Regions from separate parts of the Citrobacter sp. U14242 genome, predicted to be linked through region 2. Evidence: predicted binding sites of a transcription regulator. Region 2 holds the regulator's gene; each other region holds the start of a gene.
The links. Region 2 encodes Fur, which represses iron uptake genes when iron is present. Its sites were predicted from a motif close to ATAATAATGAGAACNACTATCAA; they were not measured.

Region 1 (4,290 bases), on a different contig from region 2:
GAACGCAAACTGAGCCGTTTGTATATTGGCGAGCCGAGCGCCGAAGCCGTTGCCGCACAAATGCCGGACCTGATTCTGGTCAGCGCCACCGGGGGCGATTCCGCGCTTGCGCTGTACGATCAACTGTCCACCATAGCCCCTACGCTTATCATTAATTACGACGATAAAAGCTGGCAGTCACTGCTGACACAATTAGGTGAAATCACCGGACAGGAGCAACAGGCAGCGGCGCGTATTGCTGAGTTTGATAAGCAACTGCTCGCGGTAAAGCAACGTATCACCCTGCCGCCTCAGCCGGTCAGCGCGCTGGTGTATACTGCCGCCGCGCACAGCGCCAACCTGTGGACGCCGGAGTCCGCGCAAGGCAAGCTGATGGAACAGCTCGGTTTCACGCTGGCACCGCTACCTGCCGGACTACATACCAGCCAGAGCCAGGGTAAACGTCACGATATTATCCAGCTTGGTGGTGAGAATCTGGCGGCCGGTCTGAACGGTGAAGCGCTGTTCCTGTTTGCAGGCGACAGCAAAGATGCCGATGCGATTTACGCTAATCCACTGCTGGCGCATCTGCCTGCCGTACAAAACAAACGCGTTTATGCGCTGGGCACGGAAACCTTCCGTCTGGATTACTACAGCGCTACACTACTGCTGCAACGTCTGTCAGCGCTCTTTTAATGGCTTTCGCCGGATACGGCTAATGCCTAATCCGGCTTACATACCGTAGAGCACAACGCTATCAGGCATTCACAGGTATCTGTCGGAAACGACGAAGCTCGCTCAGCAACAGCAGCAGCAACAGACCGACAATCACCAACCCAAACCCACTGACGCTTGCCGAGGCCGCAGGCGTCATCATCACCCCCAGCCCCCCTAACAGCGCCGCGCCAATCGCATCACCGGTTACGTTCTGCGCGGTCCACAAACCGTTAATTCGCCCGAGCATCGCTTCCGGCGTCTGCGTCTGTAACAGGGTGTATTGCAACAAAGAACTGACCGCGCTCAGCCAGCCGAACAGCGCCAGACACATAACGCCCAGCTCCCAGACCGGCATCAAGCCGAACAGACCGATAGCCAGGAAAGAGGCCACGGTTGATGCCAGCATAATCAGACCTGGACGCACGCTGTGTGCCAGTTGCCCGCTGGTTAAAGCTCCCACCGCCGCGCCAAGAGGAATGGCCGCATACAGCAGGCCAATTTGCGCACTCGACATCTGCCAGTTAATTGCCAGTGCCGGATACAGCACGCGCACAGCGCTCGCCATGGTCAACAGGCCGCCAAGCAGTGCAATACCGCCAATCAGCGGGCTGGCGAACAGAAAACGGAACGCCGCCACCAGTGATGTCAACGGATTCTCGCGCGGCTGCGGCGGAGGCGGCAACGCGGGAAGGCTCAGCAATGGGAGCAAGGTAATGAATGTACCCGCCGCAGCCAGGCCGTAGTTCCAGGCCACGCCCCCGGTCGCCAGCAGCACCCCACCAAGCATTGGCGAAATCACCGAACCCAGACGCACCGTCAGCATGGTAATCGCCCCGGCCTGCATCAGATTTTCACGCCCGACCAGCGCAGGTGTCGCTGCCAGCAGCGCGGTAACACCCAGCGAGGCAAAAAAGCCATCCCATAAGCCAAGAACATAGATAGCCAGCAACGACGGTTCGGGCAGCAGCGCGTTCAGGCACAGGCCAATAAAACCGATACCACAGGTTCCGCGGGCCAGCAGGATCACCTTTTTGCGCTCATAGCGATCGGCCAGTACACCGCCAACCATCAGACCAATAAACATGGCGCTCCCGGTCAGCGTAACCGACAAACCCACCTGCCAGGTCGACTGGGTCATCATCTGGATCTGTACCGGGACCGCAACCCCCAATAGTCCCAGAGAGACAATGGAAATAAAACGGGCGAGGAAAACAGCGCGAAATGCAGGATGGGTCTTTAACAGGCTGAGATTAAGCAGCCAGGATTGTCGATTCATTACAGAGCCTTACCAGGTACTTTTTCATTATCCATTCAATGGCTGCACATGCTAACATATCCAAATAAGATCGATAACGATAATTACTATCATTATCAGGGAAGTTGATATGTCATGCTCTGTTTCCGCGACACGCGCCTTCGCCGTGCCCGGACTGTTGTTACTACTTGTTCTCACTACGGCATTAAGTCTGGTTATTGGCGCAAAGTCGCTGCCCGCCTCCGTGGTATTTGATGCACTCACCGGCAGTTGTCAAAGCGCCGATTGCACCATCGTGCTGGACGCGCGACTTCCACGTACGCTGGCAGGGCTCCTCGCAGGGGGGGCGCTGGGCCTGGCGGGCGCGCTGATGCAAACGCTCACCCGTAACCCGCTGGCCGATCCAGGTATTCTTGGCGTCAATTCCGGCGCCAGCTTCGCGATTGTTTTAGGTGCATCGCTGTTTGGCTTTTCCTCCCCGCAAGAACAACTGCTAATGGCTTTTTCCGGGGCTCTCGCAGCCTCACTGATTGTGGCCTTTACCGGTAGTCAGGGCGGTGGGCAGCTCAGCCCGGTACGCCTGACATTGGCCGGTGTTGCGCTGGGTGCTGTTCTGGAAGGATTATCCACCGGCATCGCCCTGCTCAACCCGGATGTCTACGACCAGTTGCGTTTCTGGCAAGCCGGTTCACTGGATATCCGCAGCCTGCAGACGCTGAAAGTCGTGCTGATCCCGGTCCTGATTGCCGGTGCTGTCGCGCTGTTTCTTAGCCGTGCTCTGAATAGCCTCAGTCTGGGAAGCGATACCGCCACTGCGCTGGGCAGCAAAGTGGCGCGTACCCAGTTTATCGGCCTGTTGGTGATTACCGTACTGTGCGGAAGTGCGACCGCCATCGTCGGCCCTATCGCCTTTATCGGCCTGATGATGCCGCATATGGCACGCTGGCTGGTGGGCGCAGATCATCGCTGGTCGCTGCCCGTCACTCTGCTGGCCACCCCTTCTCTGCTGCTGATTGCCGATATCATCGGTCGTCTGATTGTGCCCGGCGAGCTGCGCGTCTCTGTAGTCAGCGCGTTTATTGGTGCGCCGGTTCTCATCTTCCTGGTACGCCGCAAACAGCGCGGAGGTGGCGCATGATGCATCTCTCCCGTCGCCTGATTATCAGTTGTCTGCTACTGGTCGTCGGTTGCCTGGCCGTTGGATTGTGGAGCCTGCGCAGCGGTGCAGTTATGCTCGAGACCCAGCAAATTATAGCCGCCCTGCTCGGCGATGCACCGCGTAACATTACGCTGGTGGTGACCGAGTGGCGTTTACCACGCGTTTTGATGGCGCTGCTGATTGGCGCGGCGCTGGGCGTTAGCGGCGCGATATTCCAGTCATTGATGCGCAACCCGCTGGGTAGCCCGGACGTGATGGGTTTCAATACCGGTGCCTGGAGCGGCGTACTGGTGGCAATGGTGCTGTTTGGTCAGCATCTTACCGCCATCGCGCTGGCGGCCATGCTCGGCGGGATCCTGACTTCACTGGTGGTCTGGGCGCTGGCCTGGCGCAACGGCATCGACACCTTCCGACTGATCATCATCGGGATCGGCATTCGCGCGATGCTGGTGGCCTTCAACACCTGGCTGCTGCTGAAGGCGTCTTTAGAAACCGCACTGACCGCCGGGCTGTGGAACGCCGGATCGCTCAACGGTCTGACCTGGGCAAAGACCTGGCCTTCTGCGCCGCTGATTATCGTGATGCTGGGGTGCGCCGCGCTGTTGGTACGCCGCCTGCGTTTACTGGAAATGGGTGATGACAGCGCCTGTGCGCTCGGTGTCAGCGTTGAACGCTCGCGCCTGATGATGATGCTGGTCGCGGTGATTCTGACCGCCGCAGCCACTGCGCTGGCTGGCCCTATCTCGTTTATTGCCCTGGTTGCCCCACACATCGCGCGTCGGCTTAGCGGCACGGCACGTTGGGGATTAACGCAGTCGGCGCTGTGCGGCGCCCTGTTACTGCTGATGGCCGATTTATGCGCTCAGCAGCTATTTATGCCTTATCAGCTTCCGGTTGGCGTTGTCACCGTAAGCCTCGGCGGTATTTACCTTATCGTCTTGTTAATTCAGGAGTCCCGCAAAAAATGACCGAATCTGTAGCCCGTTTGCGTGGCGACCAGTTAACGCTGGGTTATGGCAAATTTACCGTGGCGGAAAACCTTAATGTCTCGATCCCCGATGGTCACTTCACTGCCATTATTGGACCCAACGGTTGTGGCAAGTCCACACTGCTGCGGACATTGAGTCGTCTGATGACACCCGCGCACGGCAAAGTCTGGCTTGATGGTGAACATATTCAA
Region 2 (4,290 bases):
AGCCTGGTGACCAGCAAAACTCGGAGTAACCGTAGTTGTTGCAGCCATGTGGCAGAATGGTCAACATGATACCCTAACCCGTGAGTGTGAAAAAAAGAACTTTGCCATGAAATTGAATATCCGAGCGCAATCTGCGCAAAACCCGCACAATAATTCTCCCATCGTCCTGGTTCACGGTCTGTTTGGCAGTCTGGATAACCTGGGCATACTGGCGCGCGATCTGGTCGTTGATCACGATATCATCCAGGTCGATATGCGAAATCATGGCCTCTCTCCCCGCTCACCAGAGATGGATTATCCAGCAATGGCGCAGGATCTGTTGGATACTCTCGATGAGCAACACATCGAAAAAGCGACCTTTATTGGGCACTCCATGGGGGGCAAAGCCGTCATGGCGCTCACTGCTCTCGCACCGGAACGGATCGACCAGCTTGTGGCTATCGATATCGCCCCGGTTGACTATCACGTACGCCGCCACGATGAGATTTTTGCCGCCATTAACGCGGTAACAGATGCCCAGGCCTCCTCGCGCCAGCAGGCCGCGAGCGTCATGCGTCAGCATTTGCAAGAAGAAGGCGTGATCCAGTTTCTGCTGAAGTCTTTTGTCGAGGGCGAGTGGCGCTTTAACGTCCCGGTGTTGTGGGAGCAGTATCCCCATATCGTGGGATGGGAAACCCTACCCGCCTGGGAACACCCGGCGTTGTTTATCCCCGGCGGTAATTCACCTTATGTGACTGAAGCGTATCGCGAGCAATTACTGGCCCAGTTTCCGCTGGCCCGCGCACACGTTATTGCCGGTGCAGGCCATTGGGTACATGCAGAAAAACCAGATGCCGTGCTGCGCGCTATCCGTCGTTATCTGAGTGAGAAGGTTAACTGATTAAAAACTCAGCGTCCGCGCGCGATTACGCGCGTGGGCGTTGGCGCGCCTCCCCTGCTGATGTATTATGGCGCGCTATCCATCCGGGCAGACGCCTGGCTGATTGTTTCCCCGAAGTCACCAAGATCATGGCCAAAGAACAAACGGACCGTACGACATTAGATCTGTTCGCGCAGGAGCGTCGCCCGGGACGACCCAAAACCAATCCGCTTTCGCGTGATGAACAGTTACGTATTAATAAACGTAATCAGCTTAAACGCGACAAAGTTCGTGGACTCAAGCGTGTCGAACTGAAACTGAACGCGGATGCCGTTGACGCTCTGAATGAATTGGCGGAAGCGCGCAGCATGAGTCGCAGTGAACTCATCGAAGAGATGCTGATGAACCAACTCACCGCATTGCGCGGTCAGGCTTAGTCTGAATTTCTGCTCTAAATCATAAATCGTGTAGCACAGAGTGCAGTCCCGCATGTTTGCTGTTTCCGCATGCCGGACTGTTCTGCTATGATTGCCCTTATCCGTGGGCAATGCGCCACCACCATTTCAATAAGTTTCAAGAGGTTATTTTACTCATGGCAATCACTGGCATCTTTTTCGGCAGCGACACCGGTAATACCGAAAATATCGCAAAAATGATTCAAAAGCAGCTTGGTAAAGACGTTGCCGATGTACATGACATTGCAAAAAGCAGCAAAGAAGACCTGGAAGGGTATGACATTCTGCTGCTCGGCATCCCAACCTGGTACTACGGTGAAGCGCAGTGCGACTGGGATGACTTCTTCCCTACTCTCGAAGACATTGATTTTAACGGTAAACTGGTGGCATTGTTCGGCTGTGGCGACCAGGAAGATTACGCAGAATATTTCTGTGATGCGTTAGGCACCATCCGCGACATCATTGAGCCGCGCGGCGCTACCATCGTCGGCCACTGGCCAACGGCGGGTTACCATTTTGAAGCGTCCAAAGGTCTGGCAGATGACGACCACTTTGTGGGTCTGGCTATCGATGAAGATCGCCAGCCGGAACTGACCGCTGAACGCGTAGAAAAATGGGTTAAGCAGATCGCTGAAGAGCTGCACCTCGACGAAATCATCAATGCCTGATTTCGTGCGGCGTAGATATTCATCTGCGCCGCATCAATAGATAAAACCAATCAAAATAATTGCTACAAATTTGTAACTTTTTCGCCTGACCCTGTACAATGGCTGGATGCCAATCGGGTATTGCACAGTGTGTTTGTCGGTGATACCACGTTTTGATTAACAATATTTGCCAGAGACTTGCAGTTTTCATTTGGGCATGGCAGTTCTATAATGATACGCATTATCTCAAGTGCAATTTCTGTCACTTCTGTTAATGAAGTGAACCGTTTAGCTACAGGACAGATTCCGCATGACTGACAACAATACCGCATTAAAGAAGGCTGGCCTGAAAGTAACGCTTCCTCGTTTAAAGATTCTGGAAGTTCTTCAGGAACCGGATAACCATCACGTCAGTGCGGAAGACTTATACAAACGCCTGATCGACATGGGTGAAGAAATTGGTCTGGCGACCGTGTATCGCGTGCTGAACCAATTTGATGATGCCGGAATCGTGACCCGCCATAATTTTGAAGGGGGTAAATCCGTCTTCGAACTGACCCAGCAACATCATCACGATCACCTGATTTGCCTTGACTGCGGCAAAGTGGTCGAGTTCAGCGATGACTCCATCGAAGCGCGTCAACGTGAGATTGCGGCTAAACATGGTATTCGTTTAACTAACCATAGCCTCTATCTGTATGGTCACTGCGCTGAAGGCGATTGCCGCGAAGACGATCATGCGCACGACGCCAAATAATGTGATGCTTTCTGAAAAGCCAACCTTACGGTTGGCTTTTTTCTATCTTGCTACAACGCAAATATCCCCTTTTTACGCATCATCACCTGTAAAAATAGGTCTCGTAGAGGATGTGAGAATTCTGGATTCCATGCGATTCCAATATTCCACATGGCTGGTGAATCACTCAATTCAATCAGTCTCACCCCTACAGGCAGGAAGTTATTAACACTCTCAGGCAAAAACGCGACACCATTGCCCCCAGCAATCAGCGCCAGTAAGGTATGGATATCATCTGCAACCGTTACCGGTGAAGCCTGAATATTCTTTTGCGATAAAAAAATGCGCGACTGTTCCGCCAGACACGGCTCTCGCAGGGGATTAACCTGCAATACTGAATAGCAATTGAGCGCACTGTACACATCCATTTGTCCATCCATGGGCGTAGCCAGCACAATGCGTTCTTGTTTAATGACCCGATACGCAAGTGCGGGGGTTACTGGTAGTCGAAGAAAAGCAATATGGAGTCTTCCATCCAGCAGCATTCCACTCTGAACGCTTGAAGGAATATCTTTCAGCGAAAACCGTACTTGAGGGTAGCTTTCGCAAAAATCCTTAATCCATGTTGGAACCAGGCTAAACGTTGACAAACCAAATCCCACAGCCAGCTCCCCCACAGATCCATGCTGTATGTCATAGGCATAATTCAGGAAGTCGTCATAGCCTTTAAGCAGTTCACAGGCTCTCGAATAGAGCAAGGCCCCCTGCTCAGTGAGTACCGCACCATGACGGCCACGAATAAAAAGATTGAAGCCAAACGTCTGTTCCAACGACTGGATCTGTTTGGTCAACGCAGGTTGCGTTATGCAGAGAACCTCGGCTGCGCTACGATAACTCCCCAGTTCAGCCAAAGTAACGAACGCCTGTAATCGTCTGGTTTCCATTCCATTCTCTCATCTACGCGGGAAAAAACAGCATTATACAGACCTCACTTCTGACGACATTATCCATAAAAAGCCGCAAATGTACGGCAATCAGGTAACTCAATGTTGGAGGAAAAATGTCTGGCGCGAAGCAAAATATTGCCGCTGTTCTTTTTGATATGGACGGCGTATTGATCGATTCGAACAGTGTTATTGAACGAGCCTGGAGTGAAGCAGCTCAAATGTACGGGCGTACAATCAGCACTGCCGATATCGTTAATCATATCCACGGCCAACCTGGACCACACACTCTACGCGCTTTATTCAGTGATTTATCGCTTAGCGATCGTGAAAAAGTGCAGCAATACATTATTGATGCAGAAAATAATGCTGAATATCAACCTATTGCAGGCATTTCAGCACTGATCGCCGCACTGGCTCAGGCAGGTATCACCATCGGAATTGTGACAAGCGGTTGGCGATATAAAATTAACCGCGTTATTGATTTACTTGATGCACACGGCGCGATTTCCGTAATTGTAGAGCGTGATGATGTTGAACGAGGTAAACCCTGGCCAGACCCTTATTTGTTAGCCATACAACGTCTTAAGATCCCCGCAGAGACAGCTCTGGTCTTTGAAGATTCAGCCAGTGGGGTTACATCAGCCGT
Region 3 (4,290 bases), on a different contig from region 2:
GGATCATCTCGGGCCTCAACAACGTTATGCCTGAGCTGTTTGTCAGCGCACGCGAGGCGTTTAAACAGGGCGATCTGGCGGCGCTGCGTGAGATTCAGGATAAGATTGGCACCTACATGTCCATCTACGCGATCGGCGAGGATTTTGTCACTACCATCAAGACCGTTGTGTCACGGAAGTTTGGCTACTGCACCGGAGTATCACGAAACGCGGGTGGAGAGTTGAACGAGGACGAATGCAGAATAATTGATCAGACATTTGTTCTTTAGTTTTAAGCCCAATGCCCGGTGACGCGAACGCTCACCGGGCATAACCTGGCCGGATAAGCGCAGCGCCATCCGGCTATAGCTCGTTATTTTACTGTGCCGCGAAGATCAATTTCCGCCGCTCTGGCTTTGGCTCTTTTCGACCAGATGGAGGTGATAATCGGTACGAGGATCGAGGTTACAATCACTGAGGTCGCCACCAGGGAGGTGGCCGCAGGTGCCATTGGTTTAAACGCCGGGACCATTTCCGCAATCAGCACCGGAGTGGCGACCGCCGCCCCCGCAGAACTTGACGCCGCAATCCCCGCGGTACCATCCCCACCACCAATCAGTTTATCAGCGATAATCAACGGAATACCGGTAATGATAATCACCGCAACGCCCAGTAAGATCCCCAGTACACCAGTCTGAGCAATCACACTTAAATCAATAGTGTTACCCAATGCGAAGGCAAAGAAAGGGATGAGTGTTTGTACCGCTTTGCTGAAGAATTCCCGCAGCTCAGGGTCCAGATTACCCAGCGCAAAACCAATCAGGAACGGCAATACCGCCCCCACAAATACATGCGGTTCAAACGAAGCAATCCCGGCGGTTCCCAGAATCACCATGGTCATCAGCGGACCAGACTCCAGCGACATCAGGACAAACGCCCCAGCCTCTTCTTTGGTGCCATATTGCTGCATGATCGAGGCATACAGCCCGCCGTTAGTCATATCCATTGCGGCCACCAGCGCCAGCGTGGACAACCCGGCGAAGAACCCCACTTCCACGCCATGTTCAGGAAGAATACGTGATGCAATCGCCGCTACCACCCATGCGACCAGGATCTTGGTTATCACTAACGTGCCGGATTTACGCAGTACGGTTCCGGTAGCGCTCAGTTTAATCGACGCCCCCATGCAAAAGAACCAGACGGCCAGAATCGGCACCGTACCGGTGATCATACCGTTGGTAAATGAGCCGAAGTATTTCCCGGCGCCGGGTGAAAAGGTGTGACATAACGCGCCCAGAAAAAGTGGTACCAACATCATACCGCCTGGGATTTTCTCTATCGTACGTTTGATCTGCATTTCCATCACCTGTAGACATAAAAATGGGGCAATTTTTATGGGCGACTGCATCTTGCTTATGAGATGCGCCCGTCTTGATGAAAAGAAGATAGACATTCAGAGAAACTATAAAAGTGATCCCACTCGCATAATAAAACCTTGTTTCAATTTAAATGGATCATTGTTTTTATATTGATTTTGATCACAAAAAAGCCCCCACAAGCATCGCTTGCAGGGGCATCATTAAAACGTAGAACTTATTTTTTCGCGGCGAAACGCGCTGCAGCTTCGTCCCAGTTCACCACGTCCCAGAACGCTTTGATGTAGTCCGGGCGACGGTTCTGGAATTTCAGGTAGTAAGCGTGTTCCCAGACGTCCAGGCCCACAATTGGGAAGCCGGAAGCGCCAGAGATAGCTTCACCCATCAGCGGGGAATCCTGGTTAGCGGTGGAAACAACAGCCAGTTTGTCACCTTTCAGAACCAGCCACGCCCAGCCGGAACCGAAACGAGTTGCTGCTGCTTTTTCAAATTCAGCTTTGAAATTGTCAACGGAACCGAAGTCACGTTCGATAGCCGCTTTCAGGTCGCCCTGCAGCGTGGTACCGGTTTTCAGACCTTTCCAGAACAGGCTGTGGTTAGCGTGGCCGCCAGCGTTGTTACGCAGAACGGTTTTCTTATCCGCAGGCAGCTGATCCAGTTTGGTGATCAGCTCTTCAGCAGACAGGCTCGCAAATTCAGGCAGGCTTTCCAGCGCAGCATTAGCGTTGTTTACGTAAGCCTGGTGGTGTTTGGTATGGTGGATTTCCATCGTCTGCTTATCGAAGTGCGGTTCAAGGGCATCATAAGCGTACGGCAGGGATGGCAGTGTATAACTCATAATCATCTCCAGTATTGTCGGGCGGCCAGTGTTAACGCCGCGTAAGCAGTTGGGTCATTATAGTTAATTAAATGATATTGAAAATGATTATCAATGCCGTACTTTTTACATGGTTATAGCTTTTAGTTATCAAACAGGCGCCATATGGCAGAATGCCTATGAGAGGGGCGTGTATGCCCAGCCGATTTATCGTGTCATCACTGCTGAGAGGGTAGGAATAACGAATATATCCTTTACATTCCGACAGCATCACGCAGGTTCCGCCAGTAAGAAACATACACCTCATTCAACTCCTGCTGCAGAGTTGACAATATTCACTGGCCACAGGCTACGTGTTAACAGGGATGACCTTCGTTTCAACACACTATTTATGCCCTATATATTTTCCGTTCGCCAGGCCTGTGCTTAAATAGCTAAAACGGTTTAACTATAGTTTAGCTAAGAGGTGTACATGAAAAAGGTCTGGGTACTTGGCGATGCCGTCGTGGATTTATTACCGGATGGAGAGGGTAAATTACTGCAATGCCCAGGAGGGGCACCGGCAAACGTCGCGGTAGGTATCGCAAGGCTTGGCGGGGAAAGTGCGTTCATCGGCAGAGTTGGAGACGATCCCTTTGGCCGATTTATGCAAAAGACATTAGCGGCTGAAAAGGTGGATGTGCAATGGATGCGGCGCGATCCTCTTCATCGCACGTCAACGGTGGTGGTCGACCTCGACGAGCAAGGCGAGCGTTCGTTTACCTTCATGGTACGCCCAAGTGCCGATTTGTTCCTGGAACCTGCCAATATTCCCGCTTTTCAAGTGGGAGAATGGCTCCATGTCTGCTCCATCGCCCTGAGTGCAGAACCCAGCCGTAGCGCGACGTTTCAGGCGATGGATGCGGTAAAACGTGCAGGCGGCTATGTCAGTTTTGACCCTAATATTCGCCTCGATCTCTGGAATGATAACGATACGCTGCGCCAGTGCCTGGAACAGGCGATGAGCAAAGCGGATGTGGTGAAACTCTCCGTCGAGGAACTTCACTTTGTCAGCGGTTATCAGGCCGTAGAAGAAGGGCTGGTGGAGCTAATGCGGCATTGTCCCGCCAGACTGGTCCTGGTCACACAGGGTAAAGACGGGGTGATTGCCTGGCATGACGGAAATGCCGTGCTTTATCCGGCAGCACCTGTGGAGAGTGTTGATACAACCGGTGCGGGGGATGCATTTGTTGCAGGACTGCTCTACGGACTCGCCAACAACGGATTGTCTGCGGCCCAGGAACTCACTTCCATCATCGGTTTAGCACAACGCTGCGGAGCGCTGGCAACCACGGCAAAAGGTGCGATGACCGCGTTACCTTACCATCACGAACTGTAAATCTTCCCTTCACAGGCCGCTCTCTGGCGGCCTGAATTGTCGCCCTGGTCACAATTACTAAATCGGTTTAGCAAAAAACATTGCTCATCTAAAATTCACGGGTTTAGTATCATCAACCTAAACCGGTTTAGCAATTTAGCAACTATAAATAACTTCTTTTTAGGGATGCGACAAAATGTATAAAAAACGCAGAGTTGCCGTGATGATTGGCATGCTGGCCGGTAGTACCTCTGTTTTTGCCCAAACGGATATGACAAGTATCGAGACACGCCTTGCCGCGCTTGAACAACGTCTTCAGGACGCAGAAACCCGTGCCCAGGTTGCAGAAAAACGTGCGACGGTAGCCGAACAAAAAACACAGCAATTGGTGGCTGCCCAACAAAAAGCGCAGACAACAACTCAGGACGTCGTGCAGCGAACCGCCATGCTGGAGAAGAAAGCCGACCAGAGCAGTGGTTTCGAGTTCCACGGTTATGCGCGTTCCGGTCTGCTGATGAACGATGCCGCATCCAGCAGTAAAAGTGGTCCATACCTGACGCCAGCCGGTGAAACAGGGGGCGCAATTGGCCGTCTGGGTAATGAAGCGGACACCTACGTTGAGCTCAATGTTGAGCATAAACAGACGCTGGATAATGGCGCGACGACTCGCTTTAAAGCCATGCTGGCAGACGGGCAAAAGACATATAACGACTGGTCCGCCGATACCAGCGACCTCAATATTCGCCAGGCGTTTGCTGAGC

Region 1: the regulator Fur is predicted to act here: its motif matches at 2,049-2,071, upstream of fepD (Fe(3+)-siderophore ABC transporter permease).
Region 3: the regulator Fur is predicted to act here: its motif matches at 2,265-2,287, upstream of sodA (superoxide dismutase [Mn]).

What each region holds. Positions count from the first base shown of each region.
Region 1 is NZ_JBKGLW010000003.1:71,625-75,914, forward strand. It holds gene fepB (Fe2+-enterobactin ABC transporter substrate-binding protein) at 1-675, shown strand, start outside; gene entS (enterobactin transporter EntS) at 737-1,972, opposite strand; gene fepD (Fe(3+)-siderophore ABC transporter permease) at 2,082-3,089, shown strand; gene fepG (iron-enterobactin ABC transporter permease) at 3,086-4,078, shown strand; gene fepC (iron-enterobactin ABC transporter ATP-binding protein) at 4,075-4,290, shown strand, end outside.
Region 2 is NZ_JBKGLW010000008.1:299,094-303,383, forward strand. It holds gene ybfF (esterase) at 107-880, shown strand; gene ybfE (LexA regulated protein) at 1,009-1,296, shown strand; gene fldA (flavodoxin FldA) at 1,452-1,982, shown strand; gene ACLJXE_RS15545 (ryhB-regulated fur leader peptide) at 2,193-2,279, shown strand; gene fur (ferric iron uptake transcriptional regulator) at 2,272-2,718, shown strand; gene ACLJXE_RS15555 (LysR family transcriptional regulator) at 2,769-3,641, opposite strand; gene ACLJXE_RS15560 (HAD family hydrolase) at 3,758-4,290, shown strand, end outside.
Region 3 is NZ_JBKGLW010000014.1:52,301-56,590, reverse strand. It holds gene ACLJXE_RS20840 (dihydrodipicolinate synthase family protein) at 1-269, shown strand, start outside; gene kdgT (2-keto-3-deoxygluconate transporter) at 353-1,336, opposite strand; gene sodA (superoxide dismutase [Mn]) at 1,573-2,193, opposite strand; gene ACLJXE_RS20825 (aminoimidazole riboside kinase) at 2,645-3,550, shown strand; gene ACLJXE_RS20820 (carbohydrate porin) at 3,726-4,290, shown strand, end outside.